DNA from 3 places in the Paraburkholderia dioscoreae genome. Region 2 is predicted to be linked to each of the others. Evidence: riboswitches for the same ligand, from Rfam matches in the RefSeq annotation. Region 2 holds a riboswitch; each other region holds the start of a gene.
The links. Region 2 has a riboswitch for cobalamin ahead of PDMSB3_RS04115 (TonB-dependent receptor domain-containing protein). Riboswitches for the same ligand answer to the same signal wherever they lie in the genome.

Region 1: it holds a riboswitch for cobalamin, as region 2 does, so the genes downstream of both, cobW (cobalamin biosynthesis protein CobW) here and PDMSB3_RS04115 (TonB-dependent receptor domain-containing protein) in region 2, are expected to answer to the same signal.
Region 3: it holds a riboswitch for cobalamin, as region 2 does, so the genes downstream of both, cobG (precorrin-3B synthase) here and PDMSB3_RS04115 (TonB-dependent receptor domain-containing protein) in region 2, are expected to answer to the same signal.

Annotation. Positions count from the first base shown of each region.
Region 1 is NZ_LR699554.1:1,474,254-1,484,339, forward strand. Features, by position in the region: gene PDMSB3_RS26810 (CHASE2 domain-containing protein) at 1-937, shown strand, start outside; gene PDMSB3_RS26815 (DUF4136 domain-containing protein) at 934-1,578, shown strand; gene bluB (5,6-dimethylbenzimidazole synthase) at 1,589-2,260, opposite strand; gene PDMSB3_RS26825 (cobyrinate a,c-diamide synthase) at 2,244-3,596, opposite strand; gene cobO (cob(I)yrinic acid a,c-diamide adenosyltransferase) at 3,600-4,202, opposite strand; gene PDMSB3_RS26835 (cobalamin biosynthesis protein) at 4,199-4,657, opposite strand; gene cobA (uroporphyrinogen-III C-methyltransferase) at 4,654-5,424, opposite strand; cobalamin riboswitch at 5,661-5,913, opposite strand; cobalamin riboswitch at 5,981-6,261, shown strand; gene cobW (cobalamin biosynthesis protein CobW) at 6,455-7,546, shown strand; gene cobN (cobaltochelatase subunit CobN) at 7,553-10,086, shown strand, end outside.
Region 2 is NZ_LR699553.1:905,778-915,863, reverse strand. Features, by position in the region: gene PDMSB3_RS04145 (cobalamin-binding protein) at 1-513, shown strand, start outside; gene cobC (alpha-ribazole phosphatase) at 542-1,132, opposite strand; gene PDMSB3_RS04135 (adenosylcobinamide-GDP ribazoletransferase) at 1,117-1,893, opposite strand; gene cobT (nicotinate-nucleotide--dimethylbenzimidazole phosphoribosyltransferase) at 1,927-2,988, opposite strand; gene PDMSB3_RS04125 (ABC transporter ATP-binding protein) at 3,024-3,863, opposite strand; gene PDMSB3_RS04120 (FecCD family ABC transporter permease) at 3,860-4,924, opposite strand; gene PDMSB3_RS04115 (TonB-dependent receptor domain-containing protein) at 4,976-6,850, opposite strand; cobalamin riboswitch at 6,941-7,198, opposite strand; gene PDMSB3_RS04110 (ATPase) at 7,407-7,769, shown strand; gene PDMSB3_RS04105 (cell division protein ZapA) at 7,766-8,080, shown strand; RNA gene ssrS (6S RNA) at 8,215-8,396, shown strand; gene PDMSB3_RS04095 (EVE domain-containing protein) at 8,514-8,972, shown strand; gene PDMSB3_RS04090 (SIMPL domain-containing protein) at 9,148-9,882, shown strand; gene lgt (prolipoprotein diacylglyceryl transferase) at 9,990-10,086, opposite strand, start outside.
Region 3 is NZ_LR699554.1:1,915,259-1,925,344, forward strand. Features, by position in the region: gene cobM (precorrin-4 C(11)-methyltransferase) at 1-513, opposite strand, end outside; gene PDMSB3_RS28795 (cobalt-precorrin-6A reductase) at 572-1,294, opposite strand; gene PDMSB3_RS28800 (cobalt-precorrin-5B (C(1))-methyltransferase) at 1,297-2,403, opposite strand; gene PDMSB3_RS28805 (bifunctional cobalt-precorrin-7 (C(5))-methyltransferase/cobalt-precorrin-6B (C(15))-methyltransferase) at 2,403-3,719, opposite strand; cobalamin riboswitch at 3,804-3,982, shown strand; gene cobG (precorrin-3B synthase) at 4,036-5,517, shown strand; gene PDMSB3_RS28815 (precorrin-8X methylmutase) at 5,510-6,136, shown strand; gene PDMSB3_RS28820 (precorrin-2 C(20)-methyltransferase) at 6,137-6,868, shown strand; gene cobJ (precorrin-3B C(17)-methyltransferase) at 6,865-8,646, shown strand; gene PDMSB3_RS28830 (hypothetical protein) at 8,658-9,269, opposite strand; gene PDMSB3_RS28835 (hypothetical protein) at 9,295-9,912, opposite strand; gene PDMSB3_RS28840 (DUF2778 domain-containing protein) at 9,909-10,086, opposite strand, start outside.

The sequences.
Region 1 (10,086 bases), on a different replicon from region 2:
CGCGCACTGGCCGGCGCCGCTCGATCCGGCGCGCCGCGAATTCGCCGCGTTGATGGCGCACGGCGTCGAGGTGCGCGACGCCCGCGAGCGCGACCATTTGCTGCGCTACGCGAACTGCACCAACGAGCAGGGCGAGACCACCGGCTGGATCGCGGGCCTCGTCGACGTGTCGGCCCTGCATGCGGCCGAGCGTCAGCGGGAAGACGCGCTGCGGCTCCTGTCGCACGACATGCGCTCGCCGCAGGCGTCGATTCTGGCGCTGGTGGAGATCGAGCGCGCCCGCAGCGAGCCGGTGCTCGCGCGCGCCTTGCTGGAGCGCATCGAACGCTACGCGCAGCGTGCCCTCACGCTGGCCGACGACTTCGTGCAACTGGCGCGTGCCGAATCGCAAACCTATATGCTGGAACCGGTGAGTCTGACCGAGTTGCTGATCGACGCCAGCGACGAAGTCTGGCCGCAGGCGCACGCCAAGCGCATCACGCTGCACACGGAAACGGCAACCGCCGACGCTGCCGACGACGGTCACTGGATCTACGCCGACCGTTCGCTGATGACGCGCGCGCTCGTCAACATTCTGAACAACGCGGTGAAGTACAGTCCGCCGGATACGCGGATCGTCTGCAGTCTTGCGAGCCTGACGCCGAAGGCCGGGCCGGGCGCGACGAGGCGCGTGTCGTGCACGATTCGCGACCAGGGCTACGGCATTCCGAAGGATCGGCAGGCGGGTCTGTTCGAGCGTTTCCGGCGCTTTCACGAAACCGAGCGGCCGGAAGTGGGCGGCGCGGGGCTCGGCATGGCGTTCGTCAAGACGGTCGTCACGCGTCACGGCGGCGATGTCGAAGTGGCCAGCGAACCCGGCCGCGGCACGGCATTTACGATCCGCCTGCCGGTGCTCGAAGACGCGCAGTCGGGCGCCTCCGTCACGGAGCGGACATGACGCATGAACACGCACCTTATCGAAGCGAGAAGATGGTGAAAGCGATCCTGATCTGTGCCGCGCTGGCCGCGGCGAGTCTCACCGGCTGCGCAGGCCTGAGTGCCGACGTGCATACCGCCGACGCCACCCATGCCGCCGCCGCGCTGCAAGGCGAACGGACCTACGCGATCGCGCGCATGCCGTCGCAGGAGGCCAGCGCGGAGCATCCGCGATTCGAAAGCCTGCTGGCGGATGAGCTTGCAAAGCAGGGTTTTGCCGCAACGACGGGGCAGTCCGCGCGTTATCTGCTCTCGATTGCTTACGACACGCGCCCGGCGACGATCGGCGTCGGCGAAAAAGGCTGCATGGCGAGCGACTGCGGGCGCGCGCCCGACGCGCCGTTCTCGCTGTTGGGCGGGCCGGCCTACCGGCACGCGCTCACGTTGCGGTTTTTCGAGCGCGTGAGCGGGCAGGAGGTTTATAAAGTCAGTGCGTCCAGCAGCGATCGCGATGCGGATCCGCAGCATGCCATGCCGGCGCTCGTCAAAAGCGCGCTGGCCAGATTTCCCTTCGACGCACCGCCCGACTGGCGGGTGAAACTGCGCACAGACGAGACGAGTGGCGTGCCGAAGGTCGTGTCGGTGAAGCCGCTTCAGCCGTGACTCGCGCGCATCATCCGGGCTCGTTGCGCGGTTCGTTGTCCGCTTCCGGCCAGCGGTTTTCGAATACGCAGTCGGCGAGCGGCAAACGGCTCGCCCAGCGTTCGGTTTCCAGCATCGGCTCGCTATAGAACTGGTCGACATGGCCCAGACACAGAATCGCCACGGGCCGCGCGCCTTCGGGCATGCGCAGCAACCGGCGCACCGCGTCGAGGTCGAATAGCGACACCCAGCCCATACCCAGACCTTCCGCGCGTGCCGCGAGCCACATGTTCTGGATCGCGCACGCCACCGACGCGAGGTCCATCTCCGGCAAGGTCCGGCGGCCGAATATGTGCCGCTCGCGCCCGTCCATCAGCGCCATCACCAGCAGCTCGCCGCAGTCCAGCATGCCTTCCACTTTCAGCTTCATGAACTCTTCGCGGCGTTTGCCGAGCGCGTCGGCGGTGGCGAGGCGTTCGGTTTCCACGGCGTCGTGCAAGGCCTTGCGCAAAACGGGGTCGGTGATCCGCGCGATCCGCCACGGCTGCATGAAGCCGACGCTCGGCGCGTGATGCGCCGCGCCGAGCAGGCGTTGCAGCACGGCCGGATCGACCGGATCGCGCACGAAATGACGCATGTCGCGGCGTTCGTAAATCGCGCGGTAGACGGCGTCGCGCTCCGATTCGTCAAAAGGCTTCGCCATGGAACAGGGCGGCCGCAAAGGCCGGGTTGGAGGGCCAATAAGCGTGCATATAGCTCGCCACGATCGAGCCGGCACGGTAGACGGCCTCGCCGGGTGCGTCGCTTTGCGGCCGGGTGGCCGAACAAAGCGGCGTGAGCGGGGTGTTCAGCTTCGAGTAGTGAAACGTGTGGCCGGTCATCGGCCCGTGCCGGCTGTCGATCTGCTGCATGCCGAGCGCGGTGAAGCGCGTTTGCATTGTCGCGTGGCCGGGCAGCAGGCCGAGCATCGGCGTGCTCACGCCTTGCGTGTCGGTGAGCCGGTCGAGCAGATAGAGCATGCCGCCGCATTCGGCGACGAGCGGCTTGCCGGCGCTCGCGTGCGCACGAATGCCGGCGGCGCTGCGGGTGTTGGCCGCGAGCGCCGCGGCGTGCAGTTCGGGGTAGCCGCCTGGCAGATACAGCGCGTCGGCGTGTTCGGGCGGGGCTTCGTCGGCGAGCGGCGAGAAGTAGCCGATCCGCGCGCCAAGGGATTCCAGCAGCGCGACGTTGGCCGGATAGATGAACGAGAACGCGGCGTCGCGCGCGATGGCGATCGTTTTGCCTTCCAGCAGGCGCGGCAAGCTCTGCCGGGCTGGCATGCCGAATTCGACCGGCGGCGGCAGTTCGCAGAGCGCGGTGCCGCCGAGCGTGTCGGCGACGTGATCGAGACGCGCGTCGAGGTCGTCGATTTCGTCTGCCTGGTGCAAGCCCAGGTGACGATCGGGCAACCCGATTTCGTCGCCGGCGGCAATGTGCCCGCACCAGCGCAGTCCCGGCGGCAACGCTTCCTGAAGCATCTGCGCATGTCGCGTGGAGCCGACGCGATTGGCGAGCACGCCGTAAAACGGCACCTGCGGCCGGAATTGCGCGAGACCGAAAGCGACCGCGCCGAAGGTCTGCGCCATCGCCTTCGCTGAAATCACCGCGAGCACCGGCACGCCGAACGTGGTGGCGAGATCGGCGCTGCTCGGCGTGCCGTCGAACAGGCCCATTACGCCTTCGATCAGGATCAGATCGGCTTGCGCCGCCGCTTGCGCGAGCAGCGTGCGGCAGGCGGCTTCGCCCACCATCCACAGATCGAGCGAGAAGACGGGCGCGCCGCTTGCGCGCGCCAGAATCATCGGATCGAGAAAGTCCGGTCCGGTCTTGAAGACGCGCACGCGTCGCCCCAGCCGCCGGTGATAGCGCGCCAGACCCGCGGTGATCGTGGTCTTGCCCTGGCCGGATGCGGGCGCGCTGATAAAGAGGGCGGGGCACGCTCCAAGGGACGTCTCCTCGGGAGACGCTTCGGGGGACGTGCCCTTGGGAGGCGCGGACATGCGTCAGAACTCCACGCCGCGCTGCGCTTTCACGCCCTGCTCGCGATACGGATGCTTGACGATGCGCATTTCGGTGACGAGATCGGCGGCTTCGATCAGCGCATCAGGCGCGTGACGGCCGGTCACCACCACATGCAGCATTGGCGCGCGTGCGGTGAGCACCGACAGGACTTCGTCGAGCGGCAGATATTCGTACTTGAGCACCGTGTTCAGTTCGTCGAGGATCACCATCTGGTAGTCGCCGCTTTCGATCATGCGGCGCGCTTCGTCCCAGCCTTTGCGCGCCGTCGCGATGTCGGCGTCGCGGTTCTGCGTGTTCCAGGTGTAGCCGTCGCCCATCGTGACGAAATCGCAGTTGGCGATCGCGCCGAGAAAGTCGCGCTCTGACGTGTGCAGCGCGCCCTTGATGAACTGCACGACGCCGAGGCGCATGCCGTGACCCAGCACGCGCACGGCCATGCCGAACGCGGCGGTGGTTTTGCCCTTGCCCGTGCCGGTATTGACGATCAGCAGACCTTTTTCGACCGTGGCGTTGGCCTGCTTTTTCTCATGGCCCTCGCGTCGGCGCTCGGTCATGCGTTGATGCGATTCGGGATCGGTCTTCATGGCAGGTTCTGTTCCTGAGTGTCGTTGTTAGGGTGGTCGCGTTCAGCGTGGGCGGCGCTCGAGGCGATCGCCACGGTAACGCCGGCATGGACGGTTTTGCGCACGAGAAGCCGTGCTCGATGCGCATGAAAAGCGGCGGTTTCGCCGCGTCTGGTCGTTGCTGCAAGCAAGGCGCACGGCTCGCAGACGCCGTCCACGCCGAGATGCTCGCGCACCGCGCTTGACGGCTCCGCTATGGGCAGCGCCGCGATCTGCTCACTGCTGAAGAATGTCAGCGGCAGTGCATGGCGAGCGCAGAATTCGAGCAGGCCGGCTTCGTGGGCTTTGGTATCGATCGAGGCCACGGTGGCGATTTCGTCGAAGGAATGCGGGCCGAGCGCGGCGCGCACCGCTGCTTCGATCTGCCCAGCCGCGCTGTGCAAGCGACAACCAATGCCTACGCTCAGCGTTTTCATGGTACGTCTCCGTTCGCCGGCAACGTTGCAGTCTTGGCATACGCAGCGTCGCGCGCCAACGCGAGCGACGCCACACCGCCAATTACCACGATCGCCGGCGAGCCGAGTCCCGCACGCGAGACGCGCCCGGCAAACTCACCGAGCCGCGCGAGCACATGGCGTTGCTCGGGACGGGTCGCCGATTCGATCGCCGCGCACGGCATTTCGGCGCTCATGCCGGCCGCGAGCAACGCGTCGACGATTTCGCTCAGGCGCCGCATGCCCATGTAGATCACGAGTGTCATGCGCGTGGCCACCAGCGCGGCCCAGTCCGGCTCAGCGCTGCCCGCGCCGTGCCCGGTGACGAACACCACGCCTTGCGCGTGGTCGCGATGCGTGACCGGAATGCCGATTGCCGCAGGTGCCGCGATTCCCGCCGTAATGCCGTTGATGACTTCCACCTCGATGCCCGCCGCATGCAGCGCCTGCTGTTCTTCGCCGCCCCGGCCGAACACGAACGGATCGCCGCCTTTCAGGCGCGCGACGCTGCGCCCGGCCCGCACGTGCTCGAGCAATTGCGCGACGATGCCTTCCTGCGGTGTGGACGGATGTCCGCCGCGTTTGCCGACATGGACGACGCGTGCGTCGGCGCGCGCGAACTGGAGTACGTCGGGATTCACCAGATCGTCGACCAGCACTACATCGGCTTGTGCCAATGCACGGGTGGCCTTGAGCGTCATGAGTTCGACGTCGCCGGGACCGGCGCCGATCAGCCAGGCGCGGGTCATCGCGACGTGCATGGCGGGCGCCATGTAGTGACGAGCGGATCAGGGGCAGGCGCGAACGAGCACCGGAGAGCGGACTTTTGGGGCATGCACTGCTACGGATTCAGGCACGGCGCAATGCGCGGCTCGCAACGGTTCCTCCGGGAACCCGCATACGGACGCACCACGTCGTGCTTCAGCGCCTTCACATCCGTCCCTCGCGGATTCCGGCGGCCGGCGGCGCGATGTTGCCCTGAGGTTCGCCGCCTCCGCGTCTGGCCGGTATCCGGGCTGGCGGCCTCATGCGCTTTGCCTTCCCGTCCGCATTCGCTGGAATGTGCAGGACAGTGGCATCGAAAAAAACGCATGCGCGGCGCAAGACAACTCAACATTGCGCCGCAGGTCGCTTACCGTTGCGGGGACAGCACAGGTTGAGCGCATGAAGCGCGGCCTGTTTCCCGTTTAACTGCACACGCGAATGCATGTGCGGGCACCAAACGCGCGCATACGATAGCACATGGCGTCCCGTCCGATAAGCGCTTGCGGCCGGCGTTTTCTTGACTGCCGCGGGCTGCGGGCCTACACTCGCACGCACTTTGGTGCTCGCATGCGCGCTCGTGCGCATGCAGTTAAACGGGAAACAGGGTGCCCGCCTGTCATGGAACGGGTCAACCTGTGCTGCCCCCGCAACGGTAAGCGAAATGTGGTGCTAAGGTCAGTTCTTTAGCGCCGCGGAGCCGGCTTCGATGTCCACGCGCAAGGCCGCGTAGACATATCACCACTGGGCGAGAAATCACTCGCCCGGGAAGGGGAAGCGGCGCTTTCGCCAGCCCGGATACCGGCCAGATACGAAGGACGAACACCGCGGGGATGCGGTAGCGCGTTCATGACCTCACTTCCGCTTTCTGTTTTTGTTGTCGCGGCAACCCGTCGTTCGTCCCCGTGTTGTGTTGTCGTCCTGGCTCGCTGGACTTACGCGCCGTTTACCCGGCTCATGCGGACAGACACACAAACGCCCGGCGTGCACGTGCAACTCCTACGGATGGACCTCACGATGCAAACTCAAATGCGCAAGATCCCCGTCACCATCGTCACAGGCTTTCTCGGCAGCGGCAAGACCACGCTGCTGCGGCATATTCTTCAGCATGCGGGCGGCAAGCGCATTGCGGTGATCGTCAACGAGTTCGGCGAGCTGGGCATCGACGGGGAAATTCTCAAGGGTTGCGGAATCGGTTGCGATGAAAACGGCGTCGAAACCGAAGGCCAGTTGTATGAACTGGCAAACGGGTGTTTGTGCTGCACCGTGCAGGAAGAGTTTTTTCCGGTGATGGAGAAACTGGTCGAGCGCCGCGATCAGATCGATCACGTGCTGATCGAAACGTCGGGTCTCGCGTTGCCGAAGCCGCTGGTGCAGGCGTTCAACTGGCCGCAGATCAAGAACAGTTTTACCGTGGACGCCGTGGTCACCGTGGTGGACGGACCGGCTGCGGCGAGCGGCCAGTTCGCCGACAATCCGCTTGCCGTGGATGCGCAACGCAAGGCCGATCCGAATCTCGATCACGAATCGCCGTTGCACGAGTTGTTCGAGGATCAGTTGTCCGCCGCCGATCTGGTGATTCTGAACAAAACGGATTTGCTCGACGACGCGCAGCAAAGCGCGGTCGAACTTTCGATCCGGGAAGAAATTCCGCCGCAAGTGAAGATCGTGCGCGCGCAGATGGGCCAGCTCGATCTGCACGCGTTGCTGGGCCTCGAAGCGGCTTCGGAAGATACGATCCACCTGCGCCACGATCACCACGGTTCCGCCGAGGACGCCGACCACCACCACGACGAATTCGATTCGGTGGTCGTGCACGCGAATGCACCGTCGCGCGAGGCGGTGATCGCCGCGCTGCAAGGGCTCGTCGAAACGAACACGATCTACCGCGTCAAAGGTTTCGCGGCGCTGCCGGGCGCGGCGATGCGCCTGGTGATTCAGGGCGTGGGCCGCCGCTTCGACAGCTATTTCGATCGACGCTGGCAGGCCGGTGAAAGCGGCCCGAGCCGCTTCGTGCTGATTGGCGAGGATCTCGATCAGGCCGCGTTGCAGCGTGCGTTCGACACGGCGCTCGGCGTGCCTTCGGGCGTCGAAACACAACAGGCGTAAGCGCTCATGCATCTGTTGCGCACCACGCCGGGCGGTTTTGTCGACGATACGCAAGGCGTGATCCGCATCGATCAGCAGCCCGCCGATATCGTGGTGCTGAGTTCCGCCGATACCACGCTGTCGCTGCTCGCGAGTGTTTTTCCGCGTCTGGGCGAGGGTTTTCCTAGCGTGCGGCTCGCGAACGTCACGTATTTGCGGCAACCGGCCTCGGTCGATTTCTACGTCGAAGACGTCTTGCAGCATGCGCGTGTGGTGGTGGTCGATCACCTCGGCGGCGAAGCGTATTGGCCTTACGGCATCGAGCAGGTGGTGGCGCTCGCCGAGCGCAAACAGCAGACGCTCGCGATGTTCTCCGGCGATCTGCAGGAAGATCCGAACCTGCTTGCGCGCAGCACCGCCAGCGCCGATCTGTGCCATCAGCTCTGGCGCTATCTGCGCGAAGGCGGCCCGCAGAATGCCGAAGCGTTCCTGCGCTGTATCGCGCATCGCGCATTCGGCTGGGGGCGCGAGCCTGCGCCGCCGCACGCGTTGCCTGCCGCGACGCTCTATCATCCCGGCCGCGACACACCGACTATCGCCGACTGGCAGGCGCGCTGGCAACGGAACGCGCCGGTCGCGGCGATCCTGTTCTACAAGGCGCATCTGCAGGCAGCCAATACGGCCGTGTTCGACGCGTTGATCGACGCGCTCGAGTCGCAAGGTCTGAATCCGCTGCCGATTGCGATCACCTCGCTCAAAGATGCGCTGAGCCGCGAAGTGGTGCAATCGCTGTGCGCTGAGCACAATGTCGCGCTGGTGCTGAATACGACCGCCTTCGCCGCGTCCGCGATCGACGACCCCGAGCCGCTCGCGCTCGCCGGCGACGCCCCCGTGTTCCAGGTGATCCTGAGCGGCGGTAATCGCGAGGATTGGGTGAAGGACAATCAAGGCCTCAATTCGCGCGATATCGCCATGCATATCGCGCTGCCGGAAGTGGACGGCCGCATCATTACGCGCGCGATCAGTTTCAAGGGGCTCGCATACCGTTGTCCGCACACCCAGGTCGACGTGGTGCGTTATCAGCCGGACGTCGAGCGCGTGGGTTTTCTTGCCGAACTGAGCCGGCGCTGGTGCCGTCTGCGTTCACTGGATAACGCGGACAAAAAGCTCGCGCTAATCCTCGCCAACTATCCGATGAGCGAAGGGCGCATTGGCAACGGCGTGGGACTCGATACGCCGGCTTCGGTAGTCGGCATTCTGTCGATGCTGCGCGACGAAGGCTATCGTCTTGCCGACTTGCCCGCGAACGGCGACGCGCTGCTGAAAAAGCTCACCGAAGGCGTGACCAACGATCCGGGGGTACGTGATCTGCGTCCCGCGCTGCAAAGCCTCGCGCTCGACGACTATCTCGTGCATTTCAACGCTTTACCCGCTGAGGCGCGGCAGGCATTGAACGCGCGTTGGGGCACGCCCGAACAGGATCCGACGCTGCGGCGCGGCCGCTTCATGATCGCGGGCTTGCGTTGCGGGCAGGTGTTCGTCGGCATTCAACCGTTGCGTTCGCGCGAGGAGGGCGATTACGCCAGCTATCACGACGCCGACCTCGTGCCGCCGCATGCCTATCTGGCGTTCTATTTCTGGTTGCGTCACCAGTTCGGTATCGACGCAATCGTGCATGTCGGCAAGCACGGCAATCTCGAATGGCTGCCCGGCAAGAGCGTCGCGTTGAGCGACGCGTGCTGGCCCGATCTCATTCTCGGGCCGATGCCGCATCTGTATCCGTTCATCGTCAACGATCCGGGCGAGGGCAGCCAGGCGAAACGCCGCGCGCAGGCGGTCATCATCGATCACCTGATGCCGCCGCTCACGCGCGCCGAAAGTTATGGGCCGCTGCAGGATCTGGAGCGTCAGGTCGACGAATACTATGAAGCGCTGATGGTCGACCCGCGCCGCTCGAAGCTGTTGCGGCGTACGATTCTGGCGACCATTGTCGAACACCGGTTGCATGAGGAACTGAGTCTCGCGGAACCGAACGGGCAAAACGATGAGGATGCGCTGCTCACGCGTGTCGATGCATGGCTGTGCGAGTTGAAGGAAGCGCAGATTCGCGATGGCTTGCATACGTTCGGTCAATCGCCTGGCGGTGTGCAACGGCGCGATACGTTGCTGGCGCTGGGGCGTTTTCCTGTTGGCGACGGGCAGGGTGGCAAGGCTGGCTTGATCGATGCGCTGGCGCGCGATCTGCAGATGGACCATCTGTTCGATCCGTTGTCGGTGGATTGGTCGGCGGTGTGGGACGGCCCGCGTCCGGATGTATTGCAGCGTGTGAGCGATGCGCCGTGGCGGCACTGCGGCGATACGCGTGAACGGCTGGAGTTGCTGGCGGCGTCGCTGTTGCGCGGCGTGTGCGGTGATCAACCGGACGCTTCGGCGGCGTTGTTCGTCGACGGCTTGCCGCAGGCGGAGCGCGTAATCGAGCGATTGCGTGCCGACGTGTTGCCGAGGCTCGATGCTTGCGGCCCGCAGGAAATGCTTCAGCTGAAGCGCGGCCTCGAAGGGCG
Region 2 (10,086 bases):
GTGGCCGCGTCGCTGACGAAGCTCGGACAATTGCTCGGCACGTCGCCGGCGGCGGATGCGGCAGCGGCCGCGTACCGCCAGGACATCGCGGCGCTGCGCAGCCGGTATGCGGGCCGGGCGCCCGTCAGCGTGTTCTATCAGGTGTGGGATCAACCGTTGATGACGCTCAACGGCGAGCATATGGTCAGCGACGTGATCGCGTTGTGCGGCGGCCGCAACGTGTTCGCAAAACTCGCACCGCTGGTGCCGACCGTCTCGACCGAAGCGGTGCTCGCGGCGAATCCGGAAGCGATCGTCACGGCGGCGCCGGGCGCGACCGAACCGGACACTACCTTGCCGCAACTCGGCGCATGGCGAGCGTGGCCGAGCCTCACCGCGGTGGCGAACCACAACCTCTTTGCGATCGACGGCGATCTGATCAACCGGCCGGCGCCGCGCATCGCGCAGGGCGCGAAACAGATGTGCGAAGACCTCGACATAGCGCGCTCACGCAGAAAGTCAGGCGCGCAATGAGGCAAGGGCGATCGGCGCCCTGCCCGTCTTACGCATTCCACCGCACCAGCGACCACTGCTGCGTTTCATCGTTCCTGCGCAACCATACGATGCCGCTCATGTCGAGCGACCAGCGCAGACAGCGTTCGAGCGGCACGTCCAGCACGATCGATGCAATGGCCCGCATCACGCCCGCGTGCGTGACCACATAGGCCGGCGACAACTCGCGCGTCAGTGCGAACGCATCGAGCCATGCACGCACCCGCGCGACGAACTGCGCCACGCTTTCGCCGCCATGCGCACGCGCATGTTCGAAATTGACCGCCCAGTCGTCGAGCAGTTCGCGATCGATCGCGTCCCAGCGTTGCGTTTCCCAATCGCCGAAGTTCATTTCCATCAGACGATCGTCGTGACTGATCACACAGCCGAAGTCGTTCGCCATCTCGGCAGCCAGCGCCGAGCAGCGCTTCAACGGGCTCGACATCAGCACGCGTGGCGCGGGCATCTGCAAAGTCGCGAGCTTCAAGGCGAGCGCCGCCGACGACACCTCGGCGTTTTCGGCAAGCGCCACGTCACTGTGGCCGTAACACACGCCCGCATCGAGCGCGACCGCGGGATGACGAATCAGGACGATATCCATATGAGCCCCACCAGGTAGATGCTCAACTCAAAAATCTGCTGTGCGAAGCCGAGGCAGTCGCCGGTATAACCGCCGATGCGCCTGACGAAATAACGGCCCATTGCCACGCGAAGTACGACCAGTACCGCAAGCGCCGAGCCCGCAAAGCGCCAGTCAGGCGCATCGAGCCAGTTCGGCCAGAGCAGCCACGGCAAACCGGATATCGCGGCGCAGACGAACGCGCCGCCGCTCAGGCGCTGCGCCACCGGTTTGGCCTTGCCTTCGGCGCGCACGTAGTCGAGCGTAGCCAGATAGCTGATCGCGCACGTTCGGCTCGCCGCGTGCGCGGCAATCATCAGACTTGCGGCGCGCATCGGCGGCATGGCGGCGAGCGTTTGCCATTTCAATGCGAGCGCCACCACGAGCGCGATGGCGCCGAAAGCGCCGATGCGCGAGTCATGCATGATTCGCAATACATCTTCGCGCGTATAGGCGCCACCGAACGCATCGACGCAATCTGCGAGACCGTCTTCATGGAATGCGCCGGTCACGAGCAGCGACGCGGCCATCGAGAGCAGCACCGCCACGCCCGCCGGAAACACGCGCAACGCGGCCAGATAGACCAGCGCGCTCAATCCGCCGATCAATACGCCGACCAGCGGAAAATAACGCGCCGCCGCATTCAGATAATGCGGTTCATAGCCGACCCAGCGCGGCACGGGCACGCGCGTGAAATAACCGAGCGCCGTGAAAAAATAGCGCAGTTCCGCGAGCGGATTCATGAGCGGGCCGGGAGCGTGTTTCCGTATGAACGATCACGCATCGCGATTCGCGACGCCGGCCGATTCGAAGCTCGCCATCTCGTTGACGAACGCCACCGCCGCGCGCAGCAAAGGCACTGCGAGCGCCGCGCCGGTGCCTTCACCGAGCCGCATATCGAGCGAGAGCAATGGCAGCGCGCCGAAATGATCGAGCATGCGGCGATGCCCCGCTTCGTTCGACGCATGCGCGAACACGCAATATTCGCGCACGCTCGGTGCGAAGGCGTCGGCGATCAACAAGGCCGAGCTCGCGATGAAACCGTCGACCAGTATCGTCATGCGTGCTTCGGCGGCCGCGAGATAGGCGCCCGCCATCATTGCGATCTCGAAGCCGCCGAAGGTGGCGAGCACGTCGAGCGGATCAGTGGACACCGGGTGATGCGCGAGCGCCGACGCCAGCACGTCGCGCTTCCTCGCGAGCCCCGCGTTATCCAGACCCGTGCCGCGGCCGACGCATTCGTCGATCGGCACGCCGCACAAGCGGCTCATCAGACAGGCAGCCGCCGAGGTATTCGCAATGCCCATCTCGCCGAAACCGATCACATTGGTGCCGAGCGCCGCGTGATGCCGCACGCGCGCCGCGCCCGCCTGCATCGCGGCAAGGGCCTGGTCGCGGCTCATGGCCGCTTCATGCGCGAAGTTGCGCGTGCCGGCCGCGACCGGAATGTCGACGAGTCCTTCCGCCGAAGGCAGCGGCGTCGCGATGCCCGCGTTGACCACTTCGAGTTCGATGCCCGCGACGCGGCTCAACGCATTGATCGCCGCGCCGCCCGCGAGAAAGTTGGCGACCATTTGCGCGGTCACGGCTTGCGGATAAGGGCTCACGCCCTCCTCGGCCACGCCGTGGTCGCCAGCGAAAACGATCATCGCCGGACGTGTCACGGCGGGATGCGTGGTGCGCTGAATCAGGCCCATCTGGCGCGCGAGCGTTTCGAGCCGGCCGAGACTGCCGGGCGGCTTGGTCTTGGTATCGATGATGTGCTGCAAGTGATCACGCAGCGTTTGATCGAGTGGTTCGACTTCGGGCAATCCGGGCAAGCGTGGCGATGAAGTCATAAGCGTGTCTGAAAGAGAATGTTGAATTGAAGCGATCAGCCTGCCGGCGTGTCTTGGCCGGCGAGCGATTCGTGACGCGCGCGCGGCGCGGGAATCAGCGCCTCGTGTTCGCCGTCGCGAATCAGGATCAAGGGGTAACCGAAGGCCCGGCTCGCGAGCGCGGGCGTCAGCACATCTTGTACCGGTCCGGCATAGGCGCCGCCTGCGCCGTCGAGCAAGAGCGCATGCGTGGCGAAGCGGCGCGCCAGGTTCAGATCGTGGCACGAAAACATCACTGTACGCCGAGGCTCGCGCGTCCAGGCGGCCAGCGCTTCGAGACAGTCGATCTGATGATGCAGATCGAGATGCGATAACGGTTCGTCGAGCAGCAGCAATGGCGCGTCCTGGCATAGCGTCGCCGCCAGCGCCACGCGCTGACGCTCGCCGCCCGAGAGCGAGAGCACATCGCGCGCGGCAAATGCGGCGAGGCCCAGCAAATCCAACGCCGCCTGCGCCGCTTCGCGATCGGCCGCGCGTTCCCAGCCCCAGCCGCTGAGATGCGGAAAGCGATTCAGCATCACGATATCGAACACGCTCGTGCTGAATGCGTCCGGCGCGCTTTGCGGCATCAACGCGCGGCGCTGCGCGAGCGCGAGCGGCGGCCAGTCGGCCACACGCACGCCGTCGAGTTCGACATGGCCCGCCGACGGTTGCAACAGACCCGCCAGCGTGGAGAGCAATGTCGTCTTGCCCGCGCCATTCGGTCCGGCCACGCACCAGATCTCGCCTTCGTAGAACGTATGCGTGAAAGCGCCGAGCAAGGTGCGCGCGCCGGCACGCAAGGTCAGACGTTGCGCGCTGAGGACGGCCTGGGCGGTATCGAAGGTCGGCATCATCGGCGCCTGCGCAATAGCATCCACAGAAACACCGGCACGCCGATGATCGACGTGATCGCGCCGACCGGCAACTGCGCCGGCGCGATCACGGTGCGCGCGACCAGGTCCGCGCCCATCACCGCGACACCGCCGCCGAGCGCGGCGGCCGGCAGCAGCATGCGCTGATCGTTGCCGAACGCGAGCCGCAGCATATGCGGCACAACCAGCCCGACGAAGCCGATGGTGCCCGCCGTCGTCACCGCCGCGGCCGCCGCCAGCGAAGCCACCAGATACACCCGCAAGCGCAACGGCATCACCGCGACGCCCAACGCCTGCGCGGCGGCGTCGCCACGCAGCAGCACGTTCAGACGCGGCGCGGCGGGCATGATCGCGACCAGCACGACAACGAGCGCGGCGAGCGCCGTCCACGGCATCGCGCCGCCGTTGAGGTCGCCCGTCAGCCAGAACAGCATGCCGCGCAGACGGTTGTCGGGCGCGAGGTTGAGCAGCAAGGTGATGAGCGCGCCCCAGCCCGCGGCGATCACCGCGCCGGTCAGCAGCAAACGCGGCGACGTGTCCTGCGGCTCGCCGCGCCACAACTCGCGGCGCGCGAGGCCGAGCACCAGCAGGATCGACACGAAGGCGCCGGCGAAGGCGCTCGCGTCGACGATCCACCAGGCGCAACCGGCGATCATCGCGACGAGCGCGAAGCTCGCCGCGCCGCCCGACACACCCAGCACGTAAGGTTCGGCGAGCGGATTGCGCAACAGCACCTGCAGCAGCGCGCCGGCCAACGCGAGCAACGCGCCGCAAGCAAAGCCGGCCAGCGCGCGCGGCAAACGCAGCGTGCGAACGATCTCGGCCGTCAGATCGGCGGAGCCCGCAGACGGCCCATGCGAGGGCAGCAGCGCCGCGAGCACGCGCAGCGGCGCGAGCGATACGCTGCCCAGCGCGAGCGACGCCATCAGCACCGCCAGCGCGATCACACCGAGCGCGAGCCAGATCGCGGCCGCGCGCTTCGCGCTCATCACGCGCAGCGCTGCAGGTATCGCACCGGAGTGGCGGCTCGCTTGTCGGCTCATGGATCGGCTCGTAGGTAGGCTCATCCGCGCGAACTCAACGACGCGGGTCCGTCACTGCTGCTGCCAACCAACCGTGAGATACGCACCGCGCCGCGGCGAGTTATACGAGTAGGCCGTTTCATAGTCCTTGTTCAACAGATTCTGGATTTGGGCGGCCACGTACCAGGCTCTCGTGATGTTGTAGCGCGCCGACAGATTCACCACGCCATAGCCGCCCAGCTTGCCGCTGCTGTCGTCGCGCGCGCCGCTCACGATCCACTCGCCGCCCACGCGCCACCCGGCGATACTGCGGTTCACCGTCAGCGAGCCGAAACGCCGCGCGCGCCGCACGAGGTCGACGTCGTTGTCGAGATCGACGGGGTTTTGCAGCGTCACCGAGGCGCGCACGTCCGTCTTGCCGACATGCCCGCTCCACGATCCCTCGAGTCCCTGCACCTTCGCATGGCCGACATTCTCGGCTAGATAAATACCGGGCGTCACCTGCTCGTAGTCGATCAGATTCGAATAGCGCGTCTGGAATGCGGTGAGACGCATCACGCCGAGCGCATTCGATGCGTACTGCAGCGCGGCTTCGATCGAATGGCTGCGCTCCGGCTGGATCGACGGATTGCCGCTGAGCGGATAGTACAGATCGTCGAAGCTCGGCGCGCGAAACGAATCCGAGTAGCTTGCGCTCACCTTCCAATGGCCGGTGATGTCGAAGCCGTAGCCGAGATAGTAACTGTTCGCTCCGCCGAAATCGGAATACTGGTCGCGCCGCACGTTGGCCTGAATCTGGCTGCGCCCAAAGCGCCCCGTATAGCCGACGAAGCCCGAATCCACATGCCGGTCGGGCGCCGCGAACGTATCCGAGTCGAGGCTCTGATCGAGATGCTCGTAGCCGACCTGCAACTTCTGCTGCGCGGCCAGCGCGAAATCGTTCTGCCATGTGTACTGGCGATTGTCGGTATCGAAGCGGCCGTTATAGACACCGTTGGTGTTCGACACGCTGCGGTCGTCGCCTTCGGAGACGATGAAGTGCGTCGTCCACCAGTCGGTGAGCTTGCCGTTGGCGAACACCGAGACCTGGCGCACTTTGCTATACAGGTTGTTCAGATCGGTCGGCACGCCGTACGCGTTGTCGTAGCTGTTGTTGCCGTTCGACTGGAAGTAGCTCGCGCCGGCATCCCATCTGTCGTTGAACTTGTGGCGCAGCGAAGCCGAGATGCTTTCGTTCAGATAGCCGTTCGCATTCGGATTGGCGGCGGGCGCCTCACGCGGATTGAGCGACGAGAAGCCGTCGTCCTTCGACCTCGCGAGCGAAATGCTGAAGGTCGTATTGCCGTCTTTATCCAATGCGCCGTTCACGCCCGCCTGCTGCGTCTGCGTGTGATAGCTGCCGTAGCCCAGCGAAAAATTGAAACGCGGCGGATGGTCGCCGCCTTCTTTCGTGAACACCTGGACCACGCCGCCGATCGCACCGGACCCGTACAACGCCGACACGTTGCCGTTCACCACCTCGACGTGATCGATCTGGTCGAGCGGAATCTGTGCGAGTTGCGCCGAACCCAGGCCCACTGAATCGACGCGCACGCCGTCGATCAGCAGCAGCGATTGCGTCGACGACGCGCCGCGCAGGAAGAGGCTCGTCGTCGAACCGGGGCCACCTGTACGCGAGATTTGCGCGCCGGGCGCGAGTTGCAGGAGGCCCGGCAAATCGGTCGCGGTGGTGTCGGCGATATCCTGCTGGTCGAACAATGCGGTCTGCGGGATCGTGTCGGCCAGCGCTTGCGGCCCGCGCTCCGCCGTAACGACCACCGGGGACAACACCGTGGCCGATGAATCCGCAGCAGATGAAGAAGAGGACGAAGAAGCAGCTTGCGCATGCACAACGATCGGCAGGCTCGCGAAGGCAAGCAACACCGCACGAGCGATGGGAGACAGCATGGGACGAGGATCCTGTGGGTAGCGTGCGCGGCCCGCTTCCCCGCAGGCCGATGCGTAACGAGGCGCCAGCGTATTTAACATTTTCGCGCGTGACGTGCCTCTCCCTCTGGCCGGTATCCGGGCTGGCGACATCTCGATCCCGCCTTCCCACGCGTGACGCGCAGTGGCACACTCGCGAGTTGAACTTCCAACGCGCGATCAGGATCGACTTGCATGACGAATGCGGTCGCTTACCGTTGCGGGGGCAGCGCAGGTTGGCGCGTTCTGGCGAATGGCGCGCCCTGCTTCCCGTTTAACTGCGTGCGCCGTCGAAAAGCGCATGCGGGCACCAAGAGTGCGGCCAGTGTAGGAGCGGCCTCGGGGTCCGTCAAGAACGAGGGCACGCGGGCGCGCTGTTCTGACAAGTGCAGGTTATTGTCCGACGCACGAGTACTTTTTCATCGTATGGTCGATAAAAAGCCTGCACAAAGCGATGTTGTTACGTCTCGAAACGAGACAATTGTCGGAACCTGCGACATTCCGCGCTAAAATGCGATGTCTTTAGAGGACGCAGCACATGCTCACCGAACTCGAAACACTTTCACAGAATATCGGCAAGCTGATCGCGATCAGCCAGCGCCACAATGAAGCGCGAGTCGCGCTCGAAGAGCAGCTCGCCCAATCGCGTGCTGACGTCGAAGCTACACGCACGGAACTTGCAATGCTGCGCGAGGAACGCAATGCGCTGCAGGCGGAACGCGACGCGCTGTCGGCGAAGATCGACGACGCCCAGGTGCGCCTGAATGCGATCCTCGAAAAGTTGCCGCGTGCCCGCGCGCACAGCGAGCCGGACAACCAGCTCGATCTGCTCGAACCCGCTCAGCATGAAGTCGCAGCCGGTGCCGAGAGCGACGCGACCCGCCACGGAGAAAATGCATGACCACCAAGCAGATCGAAGTATCGATTCTCGGCGTGCCCTATCGCCTCGCCTGCTCGCCGGAAACGGAAGGCGCGCTGCTTGAAGCGGTTGCACGCGTCGACGCCGAAATGTCGAAGATCCGCAATAGCAGCAACGTGCGCGGTACGGATCGCATTGCTGTCATGGCCGCGCTGTCGCTGGCATCGGAACTGCTTAAGCTGCAATCGAGCGTGAGACACGGAGAAGCATTTCCTGCTGAGGAAATCCGGCGTACAATGCATCAAATGAACGAACAGTTGGGTACTGTGATTCAGCAGTACAGCATGCAGTAAATAGCAGTGTTATAGTGCGGCCGGTCCTGAGATCGGCGGCGGATTCAAACGGAGTGCGTGAGCACAAGGCGTGCAAGATTCTGCAAACGTTTGAGTTCAATCGGTAGTTTTCGTGATTTAGCTTCATCGGTTTAGCTTCCCTGCCTGGTTCGCCAAGGTCATATATTCCTTGAACCAATGCCATGTGCACGGTTGCGGAAATTTGTAGCACGGGTGTGCGCGTCACTCTGTCTGATGTACCCGAAGTGTTGCTAACTGCGACCAATTCTGAACCCCCGGTTCAGGATGCCGGCCTAGCGGCTAAGGCGGGGACCTTATTTAGAACGGCATCGGACTTCGGTTCGGTGCCGTTTTTCTTTGTGCGCTGTTTTTTGTACGCCGATTTCTTCCGCGTCTTCAAACCCTTAACGTTCAATTACGTTCAATTCGATTCATGCGCTACTGGCTAATGAAGTCCGAACCGGACGAAGCAAGCATCGACCATCTCGCCAACGCACCGCATCGCACGTTGCCGTGGACCGGCGTGCGCAACTATCAGGCGCGCAATTTCATGCGCGACATGATGCAGGTCGGCGACGGCGTGCTGTTCTATCACTCGAGCTGTCCCGAGCCCGGCATTGCGGGCATTGCGGAGGTATCGTCCACCGCGTATCCGGACCCCACGCAGTTCGACAAGAAGAGTCCCTACTACGACGCGAAGTCGTCGCAGGAAACGCCGCGCTGGGTGCTCGTCGATGTGGTGTTCAAGAAGAAGATCCCGCTGATTCCGCTCGCCGCGCTGCGCGAGCATGACGAACTCAAGGACATGCGCGTGCTCGCCAAAGGCAACCGCCTGTCGATCACGCCGGTGACCGAAGCCGAATGGCGCTTCATCACCAAACGGCTCGCCTGACGTTGCGTGGGTGATCATGCGCCGTGCGTATTCACGCGGACGCAAACATTAAAGTAACGTCAAACCCGGGAACCAAGCTCAGGTTACAACCGCCTAACGGACTCGCAAACGCCGTGCCATTGCGCGGCGCTCGCTTCAATCGTGCACAAACCCTGTTCAAGCAAGGAGTCCAACAATGACGAAAAACACCGCACGTGCACTCGCTCTCGCTTTCGTATGCGCCGCGCCCGCCGCGCTCGCCCTGACGCCGGCCATGGCCCGCGCGCAAGCCGTCGCGCAATATCAGCCGGCGGGCGTGCTGTCGCTGAACGCGCAGGCCAGCGCGGAAGTCCCGCAAGACGTCGTCGAAATCACGCTGTTCTACGAGCAGGAAGCGAGCGATCCGTCGGCGCTCACGTCAACGCTGAATCAGCGCGCCGATTCGGCGCTGCAAAAAGCCAAGGGTGTGAGCGGCGTGACGGCCCGCACGGGCTCGTTCTCGATCTATCCGTCAACGGACCGTGACGGGCGCATTTCCGCGTGGCGCGGCCGCACGGAGATCGTGCTCGAATCGCACGACTTCGCCGCGGCGTCGAAGCTGGCGGGTCAAATGGCGTCGATCATGCAGGTCGGCAACGTGCAATTCTCGCTCTCGCCTGAAGCGCAACGCGCTGCCGAGCAAAAGCTCACCGGCGAAGCGATCAGGTCGTTCCGCGAGCAGGCCGCATCGTCCGCGCAGGCGTTCGGCTACAGCGGCTATTCGATTCGCGAGGTCAACGTCGGCCACAACGGCGTGATGCCGCGTCCCATGATGATGATGATGAGCGCGCGCGCCATGGGCGCCGACGCGAAGGCTTCGGCGCCGGTGCCGATCGAAGGCGGCACGTCGACCGTGACGGTGAATGTGTCGGGTTCAGTGCAGATGAAGTGATGCGCTTTACGCTAGAAGCATTGCTTCAAGGCACTTAAAGAAAAAGCCACGGCACGCCGTGGCTTTTTTCATTTGACCGCTCGCTACGATAAACCGTAGCGATCCGCTCAACTCGCGCTGACCGCCTGCGCCGGTTCACGGCGCGCGCGGCGATAAGACCACACCAGCATGCCGATACCGACGAGGATCATCGGCAGAGACAAC
Region 3 (10,086 bases), on a different replicon from region 2:
AATGCGCGCAAGATGCCGCACGCCGAGGTGAATCGCCATCGTCGCGCGATGACGCGCGAGGTCGGCGAGCTGTTCGCCTTCGGGCATGCTGGTCTTGCTCGCGAAGCGCGTGAGAATCAGCGTCTGCGAGATATCGGGCAGCGTGAGCTCGCAACCCAGCGCCGCCGCGCAGGCCGCAGTGGCGGTAACGCCCGGCACGATCTCGTAGGGAATCTTCAGCTCGCGCAGTCTGCGGATCTGTTCGCCGATCGCGCCATACAAGGACGGATCGCCGGAATGCACGCGCGCCACGTCCTGCCCTTTGACGTGCGCGGCCTCGAGCAACGCGATGATCTGATCGAGATCGAGCTCGGCGGTATTCACCACTTGCGCGGCCGCATGACCTTCGAGCACCGCGGCCGGCACGAGGGAACCCGCGTACAGGATCACCGGGCAACTGCGCACGAGGCGCTGCCCTTTCACCGTGATCAGTTCCGGATCGCCAGGACCGGCGCCGATAAAAAACACCGTCATTTAATACTCCATGATTCGTTGGGACGGCGTAGCACGCGCACGCGATTCGGGCGCACGCTCAATCTGCCGCTTGCAGCGCTTCGAGCAGGTCGGCGACACGTTCAAATTCCCGATCTGCCGCCGGCAGCTCAGGACGGCGCAGCATCACGACCGGCAAACCGCGTTCACGCGCGACTTCGAGTTTTGCTTCGGTCGCGTTGCCGCCGCTGTTTTTACTGACCACCACGTCGAAGGCTTGCAAGGCGAACAGCGCGCGCTCGCCTTCGAGCGTGAACGGCCCGCGCGCCGCGAGAATCCGTGCACGCGGCGTGTCTTCGTGTGCATCGAGACAACGCACGGTCCAGAACTGATGCGGCGGAATCTCGTCGAGATGCGCGAGCGGTTCGCGGCCGAGCGTGAAAAGCGGCTTTCTGAACGGCGCAAGCGCATCCGTGAGCTCGGTCCAGTCGCCGACCATGCGCCAATCGTCGCCGTCTTGCGGCTGCCAGGCCGGGCGGCGCAGCGCCCAATACGGCACACGCGCCGCGCGGCTCGCTTGCGCCGCATTCGCGCTGATTTGCGCGGCATACGGATGCGTCGCATCGAGCACGAGTCCAATGTCTTCTCCTTCGATGTAGCGCGCCATGCCCTCGCTGCCGCCAAAGCCCCCCACGCGCACCGAGCACGCCAGATCGTCCGGCACCTTGCCGAGGCCGGCGAGACTGTACACGTGCTCAGCGCCGAGCTGCCGCGCAATCCGCAATGCGTCGCCGGTGCCGCCGAGCAGCAGAATCCGCTTCATTTTCATTGCGCGGCTCCGATCAGCAAGCCTTGGCGGTCGATCGCGAACATTTCCACGTTCACCTGTGGCGGCACGATAGCGCGCGCCACCGCCAGCGCATGCCGGCAGACGATATCGCCGAGGGGCACCTGTTGCGCACGCGCCAACGCAACCGCCTGCTGACTCGTATTGGCCGCGCGGATCGCCGCCTGAAGCGCGGTGTCGGCGCCGTATCCGGCCGCCCATTGCGCGAGCTGTTCGAGATCGATGCTCGAATTGCGGCTGTGCAGGTCGAGATGCCCCGCCGCCAGCTTGCTGAGTTTGCCGAAGCCGCCGCATATGCTCAGACGCTCGACCGGCGCGCGCTTCATATGCTTGAGCACCGCACCGACGAAGTCGCCCATTTCGATCAGCGCGATATCCGGCAGGCCGTAATGCGCACGCATTGCGTCTTCACTGGCGTTGCCGGTGCAGGCGGCCAGATGCGTGTAGCCGTTCGCGCGCGCGACGTCGATACCCTGATGGATCGACGCGATATACGCCGAGCACGAGAACGGCCGCACGATGCCGGTGGTGCCGAGAATCGACAGGCCGCCGAGAATGCCGAGGCGCGGGTTCATGGTTTTCAGCGCGAGCGCTTCGCCGCCTTCCACGCCGATCGTCACTTCGAATCCGCCGCCATACGCATGCTCGGCCGCGAGTTCGGCGAGGTGTTCGGTCATCATTCGGCGCGGTACCGGGTTGATCGCCGGTTCGCCAACCGGCAGCGTGAGTCCCGCGCGTGTCACCGTGCCGACGCCCGGCCCCGCGCGAAACGTCACACCCGGCACGGCGACGAGGCGCACGCGGGCGAATACCACCGCGCCGTGCGTGACGTCGGGATCGTCGCCGGCGTCCTTGATGGTGCCGGCTTCGGCGCTGCTATTGCTGCCGTTGTCGTTGTCGACCAGGCGGCAGAAGACCAGGCGCATCGGCACATGCTGGCCCTTGGGCAACACGATCTCCGCGACTTCGCTGGCCACCCCCGTGAGCAACAGACGCGCCGCCGCCAACGACGTCGCGGTGGCGCAACTGCCGGTCGTGTAGCCGCTACGCAGCGGCGCGGGTTGTTCGGGCGTTTCTTCGCGCATCAGGGTTCGTGCGGTGAGTCGGCAACGGCGGGGTTCGTGACACGCGCGGCAGCCGTGACACTCGTGCCGTTCGTGCCGTCAAGGGCTCCAGCAACATGCGCGGCCGAGTCTTCGGCCGGCTTCGTCACATCCAGCAGCGTGATCGGCAACGCCTGCCGCCACGTGTCGAAACCGCCGAGCGGTTGTGCATCGGCGAGCGCGATCCGCGTCAACGTACCGCCGTGCCGCTCGCGCCATGCGGCCAGCGCCGCTTCGCCTTGCAGCGTGACCGCGTTGGCAACCAGTCGCCCGCCCTCGCGCAGACTTGCCCAGCACACCTCCAGCACGCCCGGCACCGTCGCGCCGCCGCCGATGAACACCGCATCCGGCACCGGCAACCCCTGCAGCGCAGCCGGCGCGCGGCCCGCGACCAGTTGCAGACCCGGCACACCCAACGCATCGCGATTGTGTTCGATGAAACGCTGACGCTCGGCGTGTCCTTCAATAGCGATCGCGCGGCAAGTCGGATGCGCGCGCATCCACTCGATGCCGATCGAGCCGCTGCCCGCGCCCACGTCCCACAGCAGTTCGCCGGGCGCCGGCGCGAGGCGCGCAAGCGTGATCGCGCGCACATCGCGTTTGGTCAGTTGGCCGTCGTGGCGAAAGGCGTCGTCGGGCAAACCGCAGGTCAGCGGCAAACGTGGCGCGCCTTCGGTGGCGCGGCAATCGAGGGCGACCAGATTCAGCGCGGCCACCTCACCCGCCGACCACTGATCCGCGCGGCCGTCGATGCGCCGCTCCAACTCGCCGCCCAGATGTTCCAGCACGCTCATGCGGGTCGCTCCGAATCCGCGTGCGTTCAGCAATTCCGCGAGCGCCGCGGGCGTGTGCCCGTCCGCGCTCAACACGAACACGCGCGCGCCGTCGTGCAGATGCGCGTTCAGCGTGGGCAACGGGCGGCCCACCAGCGACACCGTCGCGACGTCCTGCAACGGCCAGCCGAGGCGCGCGGCCGCCAGCGACAACGACGACGGCGCGGGCAGCACCCGCAACTCTCCCGCCGGCAATTGCCGCGCGAGCGTCGCGCCCACGCCGAACAGCATCGGGTCGCCGCTCGCCAGCACGCACACCGCGCCGTTGCGCTCGGCCAGCAAAGGCGCAAGATCGAACGGACGCGGCCACGCGGCACGGCGCGCGGCGAGCCGCGCGGGCAACATCGCCAGATGGCGTTCGCCACCGTACACCACCGATGCTTCCAGCAAAGCACGCCGCGCGCGCCGCCCCAAGCCGGCGAAGCCGTCGTCGCCAATGCCCACCACCGTCAGCCAGGCCGGCATGCATCCATCCTCATTCTGTGTCTTCAAATAATGCGCTGTGCCGCGCCGATCAAAGCGCCCAGCCTCGTTGTGCTGTTCGAAAAAAGGCATAATACAGCCGCCGGTGCCCTTCGGGGCCGAAGAGGGAACACAGTGCCACTGTGGCTGCCCCCGCAACTGTATGCAGCGAGTCCGCCTGCGCTTCACGCCACTGGTTCGACCGGGAAGGCCGCAGCGGACCATGACCTGCCAGCCAGGAGACCTGCCGGCGAGACTGTTCGTGCCAGCCTACATCGGGCGGGGTGTACCGATGCCGCAGCCATGCCCGCCTCACGGCATGCTCGGGCCGTCGCGCGACGCTAAACCGGTGTCCGTCTTGAATCAAGCAACGCCCTCCACCGTTTTGTCCGACGCGGCCCCAACGCCGCGGCCTTCGGCGTGTCCGGGGCTGCTGCGCATCGTCGCCGCGCGCGACGGCGGGATTTGCCGCATCAAACTGCCCGGCGGTGAGTTGAGCACGGCGCAGGCGCGGGCAATCGCCGAGGCCAGCGCACGGCATGCGGCCGGGGTGATCGAGCTGACCAATCGTGCGAATGTGCAGGTGCGCGGGGTGAAGCGTGGCGAGGAAGCGGCGTTGATCGCGGCGCTCGTCGGTGCCGGTCTCGGGCCGACGTCGATCGCAGCCGACGACGTGCGCAACGTGATGATCAGCCCCGCCGCCGGACGCGATCCATCCGCCCTGCTCGACACCCGCCCGCTGTGCGCCGCTCTACTCGCGATGCTGCAAAGCGAAGCGCGTTTCGCGGCGCTATCGCCGAAATTCGCACTGCTGCTGGACGGTGGCGAACGGCTCGCGAGAGTAGATCATCCGCACGATCTCTGGCTGGCGGCGTCGCGAGAAGCGGACGGCGTGCGCTTCGTATTCGGCCTGGCAGGTTGTCCGCCTGCGAGTGCGAGTGCGGCTGCGTTTGCCGGCTCGCCAACGCAAAGCGAGTGCATCACGACGGCAGAGTCCCACGCAAACGGCACAGGCCCGTTAGCCGCGATACTCCCCTCGCAAGCTCCGGCTCTGGTACGCGCACTGCTGCTCACGTTCCTCGACCTCGCCGCAGCGGACGCCACACGCATGCGTCATCTGCTAACCCTGCATTCCGCCGACACCCTATTGCATCACGCTCAACAGTATGTCGATTTCCCGCTGACGCGAAACGTGTCGCCAGCCAACTGGCATCGCAGCACGCCAGCCGACGCCGGCCTGCGCCTCGGCGCTCACGCTCAACGTCAACCGGGAACCTGGCACGTAGGCGGCCAACCCGCTTCAGGCCGCCTCGACGCCGACACCCTGCACGCCCTCGCCGCGCTTTCGCAGCAGCACGGCGACGGCACGCTGCGCGTCACACCGTGGCAAAGCGTGCTGCTGCCCGATATCGCAACGCACGCCGTCCCGCCTGTGCTGTCCAGCCTGAACGCGCTCGATCTCGCCTGCGATTCCGCGCAAGCCATCACCCGTCTGATCGCGTGCGCGGGATCGAGCGGCTGCGCGAAAAGCCTCGCCGACACCAAGACCGACGCGCTGCGCCTCGCCCGACGCCTGCCGGCCGGCGTCGACGTGCATCTGAGCGGCTGCGCGCGCTCGTGCGCCGCCGCGCATTGCGCGCCGTACACGCTGCTGGCCGCGGCGCCCGGCCTTTACGACCTTTATCGACGCGATCGACACGACGGCCGGCCCGGTTTCGGCCAATGCGTCGCGCGCCAACTGACGATCGACCAGGCTGCCGACATGCTCGACCGCCTGGCCCGGAGTAACACCAATGCTTGATTACATTCGCGACGGTCAGGAGATCTATCGCCAATCTTTCGCGACGATCCGCGCGGAAGCCGACCTGTCGCGCATTCCCCCCGACCTCGAAAAACTCGCGGTGCGCGTGATCCACGCGTGCGGCATGGTCGATGTGATCGACGCTCTGCGGTTCTCCGAAGGCGCGGGCGCGGCCGGCCGCTCGGCGCTCGCGCAAGGTGCGCCGATCCTATGCGATGCCGGCATGGTCGCGCAGGGCATCACGCGTGCCCGGCTGCCGGCGAACAACGAAGTCATCTGCACGCTCGCGCATCGGGACGTGCCGTCGCTCGCGCGCGAACTCGGCAATACGCGCTCCGCGGCCGCGCTCGAATTGTGGCGGCCGCATCTGGCGGGCAGCGTCGTCGTGATCGGCAATGCGCCGACCGCACTGTTTCATCTCCTCGATATGCTGGACGCCGGTGCGCCCAAGCCGGCGTTGATACTCGGCTTTCCCGTGGGCTTTGTCGGCGCCGCCGAATCGAAAGCCATGCTTGCCGAAGATAGCCGCGGCGTGCCCTACGTGGTGGTACATGGCCGGCGCGGCGGCAGCGCGATGGCGGCGGCCGCCGTGAACGCGCTCGCAACGGAGGTCGAATAAATGACGGCGCAAGGACGTTTGTTCGGACTCGGCGTCGGCCCCGGCGATCCGGAACTCATCACGCTGAAAGCGCTGCGTTTGCTGAAGTCGGCAGCGGTCGTCGCGTACTTCGTCGCGAAGGGCAAGAAAGGCAACGCGTTCAGCATTATCGAGGCGCATTTGCACGACGCGCAGCAGCATCTGCCGCTCGTCTATCCCGTCACCACTGAAGCGCTCGAACCGCCGCTTTCATACGAAGCGATCATCGCCGATTTCTACGACACTGCGGCGGAAGTCGTCGCCGCTCACCTCGACGCGGGCCGCGACGTCGCCGTGATCTGCGAAGGCGATCCGTTCTTCTACGGTTCGTACATGTATCTGCACGACCGGCTTGCGGCGCGCTACGAGAGCGAAGTCGTGCCCGGCGTGTGCGCGATGCTCGGCGGCGCCGCGGTGCTCGGTTCGCCGCTCGTGTATCGCAATCAGAGTTTGTCGGTGCTCTCGGGCGTCCTGCCCGAAGACGAATTGCGCCGGCGCCTGGCCGATGCCGACGCCGCCGTCGTGATGAAGCTCGGCCGCAACTTCGACAAGGTGCGGCGCGTGCTGGGCGAGCTCGGCCTCGCGGACCGCGCGCTCTATGTCGAACGCGCGACGATGGGCAATCAGCGCATCGTGCCGCTCGCTGATGTGGATCCGATGGCGTCGCCGTATTTTTCGTTGCTTGTCGTGCCGGGGCAAAAATGGCAAGGATGACCGCGCCCGCGATCGTAATTCTTGGCGCGGGCGCGTTGGCGACGGCGCGTCGCATTCAGGCGCTGTATGCGGATAGCCAGGTGCATGCGTTGCAGGGACGCGTTGAGGCCGATGCGCCGTACCGCGAACTCGGCGCGCATTTGCGGGAGCTGTATGCGCGCGGCACGCCGATCGTCGCGTTGTGCGCGACGGGCATCGTGATTCGCTGTGTCGCGCCGTCGTTGTCGAACAAGGGCGTCGAGCCGCCGGTGCTGGCCGTCGCCGAAGACGGCAGCGCAGTCGTGCCGCTGCTCGGCGGTCTTGCCGGTGTCAACGTGATGGCGCGAGAGATTGCCGCAATGCTGGCCGTGCCGCCCGCCATCACGACGAGCGGCGAATTGCGTTTCGGCACCTGCGTGCTCAATCCGCCCGACGGTTATACGCTCGCCGATATCGGGCAAGGCAAACGCTTCGTGTCGGATCTGCTGGCTGGCGAAAGCACGCGTGTCGAAGGCGAAGCGCCGTGGCTCGACGGCGCGCAACTGCCGCGCTCCGCGTCGGCGCGTCTGGCGATTCGCGTGACGCCGCGTGTGTGGGACGGACGCGAGGATGAGCTGGTGATTCATCCACGCAGCGTGGTGGCAGCGGTGACGGGTGCCGGTGCCGGTGCTGGTGCTGGTGCTGGTGCTGGTGCCGGTGCCGGTGCTGGTGCTGGTGCTGGTGCTGGTGCTGGTGCTGGTGCGCAGATTGTGGCCCGCGTACGCGACGCACTGGACGCGCATGGCCTCGCGCCGCTTTCGCTCGCGGCATTGCTCGCTTCCTCTGAACACATGGCCGATCCGGCGCTTGCCGAAGCCGCCGCGAATCTGAAAGTGCCGCTGCGCTTCGCGCCGACGCGTCCCGAAGATGGCGAACCGCCGGCTGATCTGCTGCATGCCGCGCTGCGCATTCCATACGAGACGCTGCATAACGATGCGACGGCTGGCGTCGCGCTGGCATTGGCACCGCTCGCCGTCGATCCGGACACGATCGGCCGTGCGCGCGGACGTCTGACCGTGATCGGCCTCGGCCCCGGCAGCGCCGATCTGATGGTGCCTGCCGCGCGCACGGCGCTGAACCTCGCCACCGATATCCTCGGCTACGACACCTACGTGAAAATGGCCGGCCCGTTGCGCGCCGACCAGCGCGTGCATGGCACGGACAATCGCGAGGAACTGCAGCGCGCGCGGCACGCGTTCGAACTGGCGAGCGAAGGACGCGCCGTGGTGATGGTGTCCTCAGGCGATCCCGGCGTTTTCGCGATGGCGGCGGCGGTGCTCGAAGTGTTAGAGGCATCGCAGAACACGGACTGGGCAGCGGTTGAACTGGAAATCGTGCCCGGCGTATCGGCGGCGATGGCGACGGCGGCGCAAGCGGGTGCGCCGTTGGGTCATGATTTCTGCATGCTGTCGCTATCCGACAATCTGAAGCCTTGGGCGATCATCGAAAAGCGCCTTAGGCATGCGGCCGAAGCGGACCTGGTGATGGCGTTCTATAACCCGATTTCGCGCGCGCGCCCCTGGCAACTGGATAAAGCGCTGGACATTGTGCGGGAATATCGGGGTGCGCAGACGCAGGTGGTGCTGGGCCGGGACATTGGCCGGCCCGGCAACACGCTGCGGACGATCACGCTGGGCGAATTGCGCTCGTCCGATGTGGATATGCGCACGATGGTGATCGTGGGGTCGTCCACGACGCGGCGGTTCGGCAATGGGGATGAAGGGGGTGAGTGGGTTTATACGCCGCGGTGGTATGAGTGAGTGGGTGTGGGTTACGAGGTTTTCTTCCGCAGCGATCTGCACACGACGACGCAGGTCAAAAAGATAAGCGTGGCGACAAACAGCGTTGTTATGACCCAATAAAGTTCGATAGCGAAATACGTCATATCGTCATCGGGACCTGATCCACTGCCTTGGTCTGTCACTGATCGATAGGATCCGATGACGGCTTTGACAGGCATGGGGATATCGACTGTATATCTCGCGAACAGAAGCGAAAGGTACCAGCCAAGATCACAACTGACGACAAATGCAAGTAACGACATAACAAGCGTTACCAACACAGGTAACCTGGGACTCGGTTCACCGGTTGTCCTTGCGCTGAGATAGCGGGACAGCCACCGTTTGAATCCAAGCAGTGCGAGCGCAAAAATCAGGGTGACGATCAACCAGTGGAGCAGCAACGCAAGCACTGCCATATCGTCAGGATTGTCCAGATATTCAGTACCGGTGCAGGATAGCCAGAATCGGATAAAGGCTTCCACGTTCTCTGGCATTCCCATTGGGAGCATGTCGATAAGATACGTCGAGCGCCAACCTTCAATCGCCGATACCACTATCAAAGCGGTGTAAATCGAGATGCTGATGATCAGGCGCTTGTTCATTTCACATCAACGGTTCCATCGCCTCTCAAGGCTGATTGATTTTTCTGCGCATAAACCGACGTATCGCCAGACAGCAAAGAACGACAGGTACGCCGATGCACAGGGTAGCGATCGCCCAATAAAGGTCCATGACGTACAAGATCAGATTCTCATCGAGATCTGAACGGGCGCCTCGACCTGTAGCTGATAGGTAGAATCTGACTACTGCCTTGACTGGACCCGGTATATGAAGTGGGTATCTCGTAAGCGGGCTCGCCAGTTGCCAACCAATATTGCTAATGAAGAGAAGCGCAAATAAAGATGCTACGAGCGTTACGGGCAAAGGCATCCTGGGTATCGCTTCACCACTTTTTCTGGCAACGAGATAACCAGGCAGCCACCGTTTGAATCCAATTAATGCCACCGCAATCAGCAATGTGGCGACCGCCCAATAGAGTAGTAACGCAAGCACTTCCATATCGTCGGGATTTCCCAGATATTCAGTGCCGGTGCATGACAGCCAGAATCGGATAAATGCTTCCACGCTCTCCGGCATTTCCATTGGGAGCATGTCAACAAGATACGTGGTCCGCAAACCAGCAATCACGGATATCACTATCAAAGCGGTGTAGGTCGAAATGCTGATGACCAGGCGCTTGTTCATTTCACGTCAACGGTTCCATAGGCTCGCAAAGTTGACCCCGGTACGGGTAAGGTCTGTCCTCGCGAACGAATGTATTTCTCAAGTAGTTCGAATTCTTTAGGATTCGCAACCGTGATACATCCGTGACTCAGCCCAATGCGCCCGACTGGATGCAGCCGGAAGTTACCGCGCTTG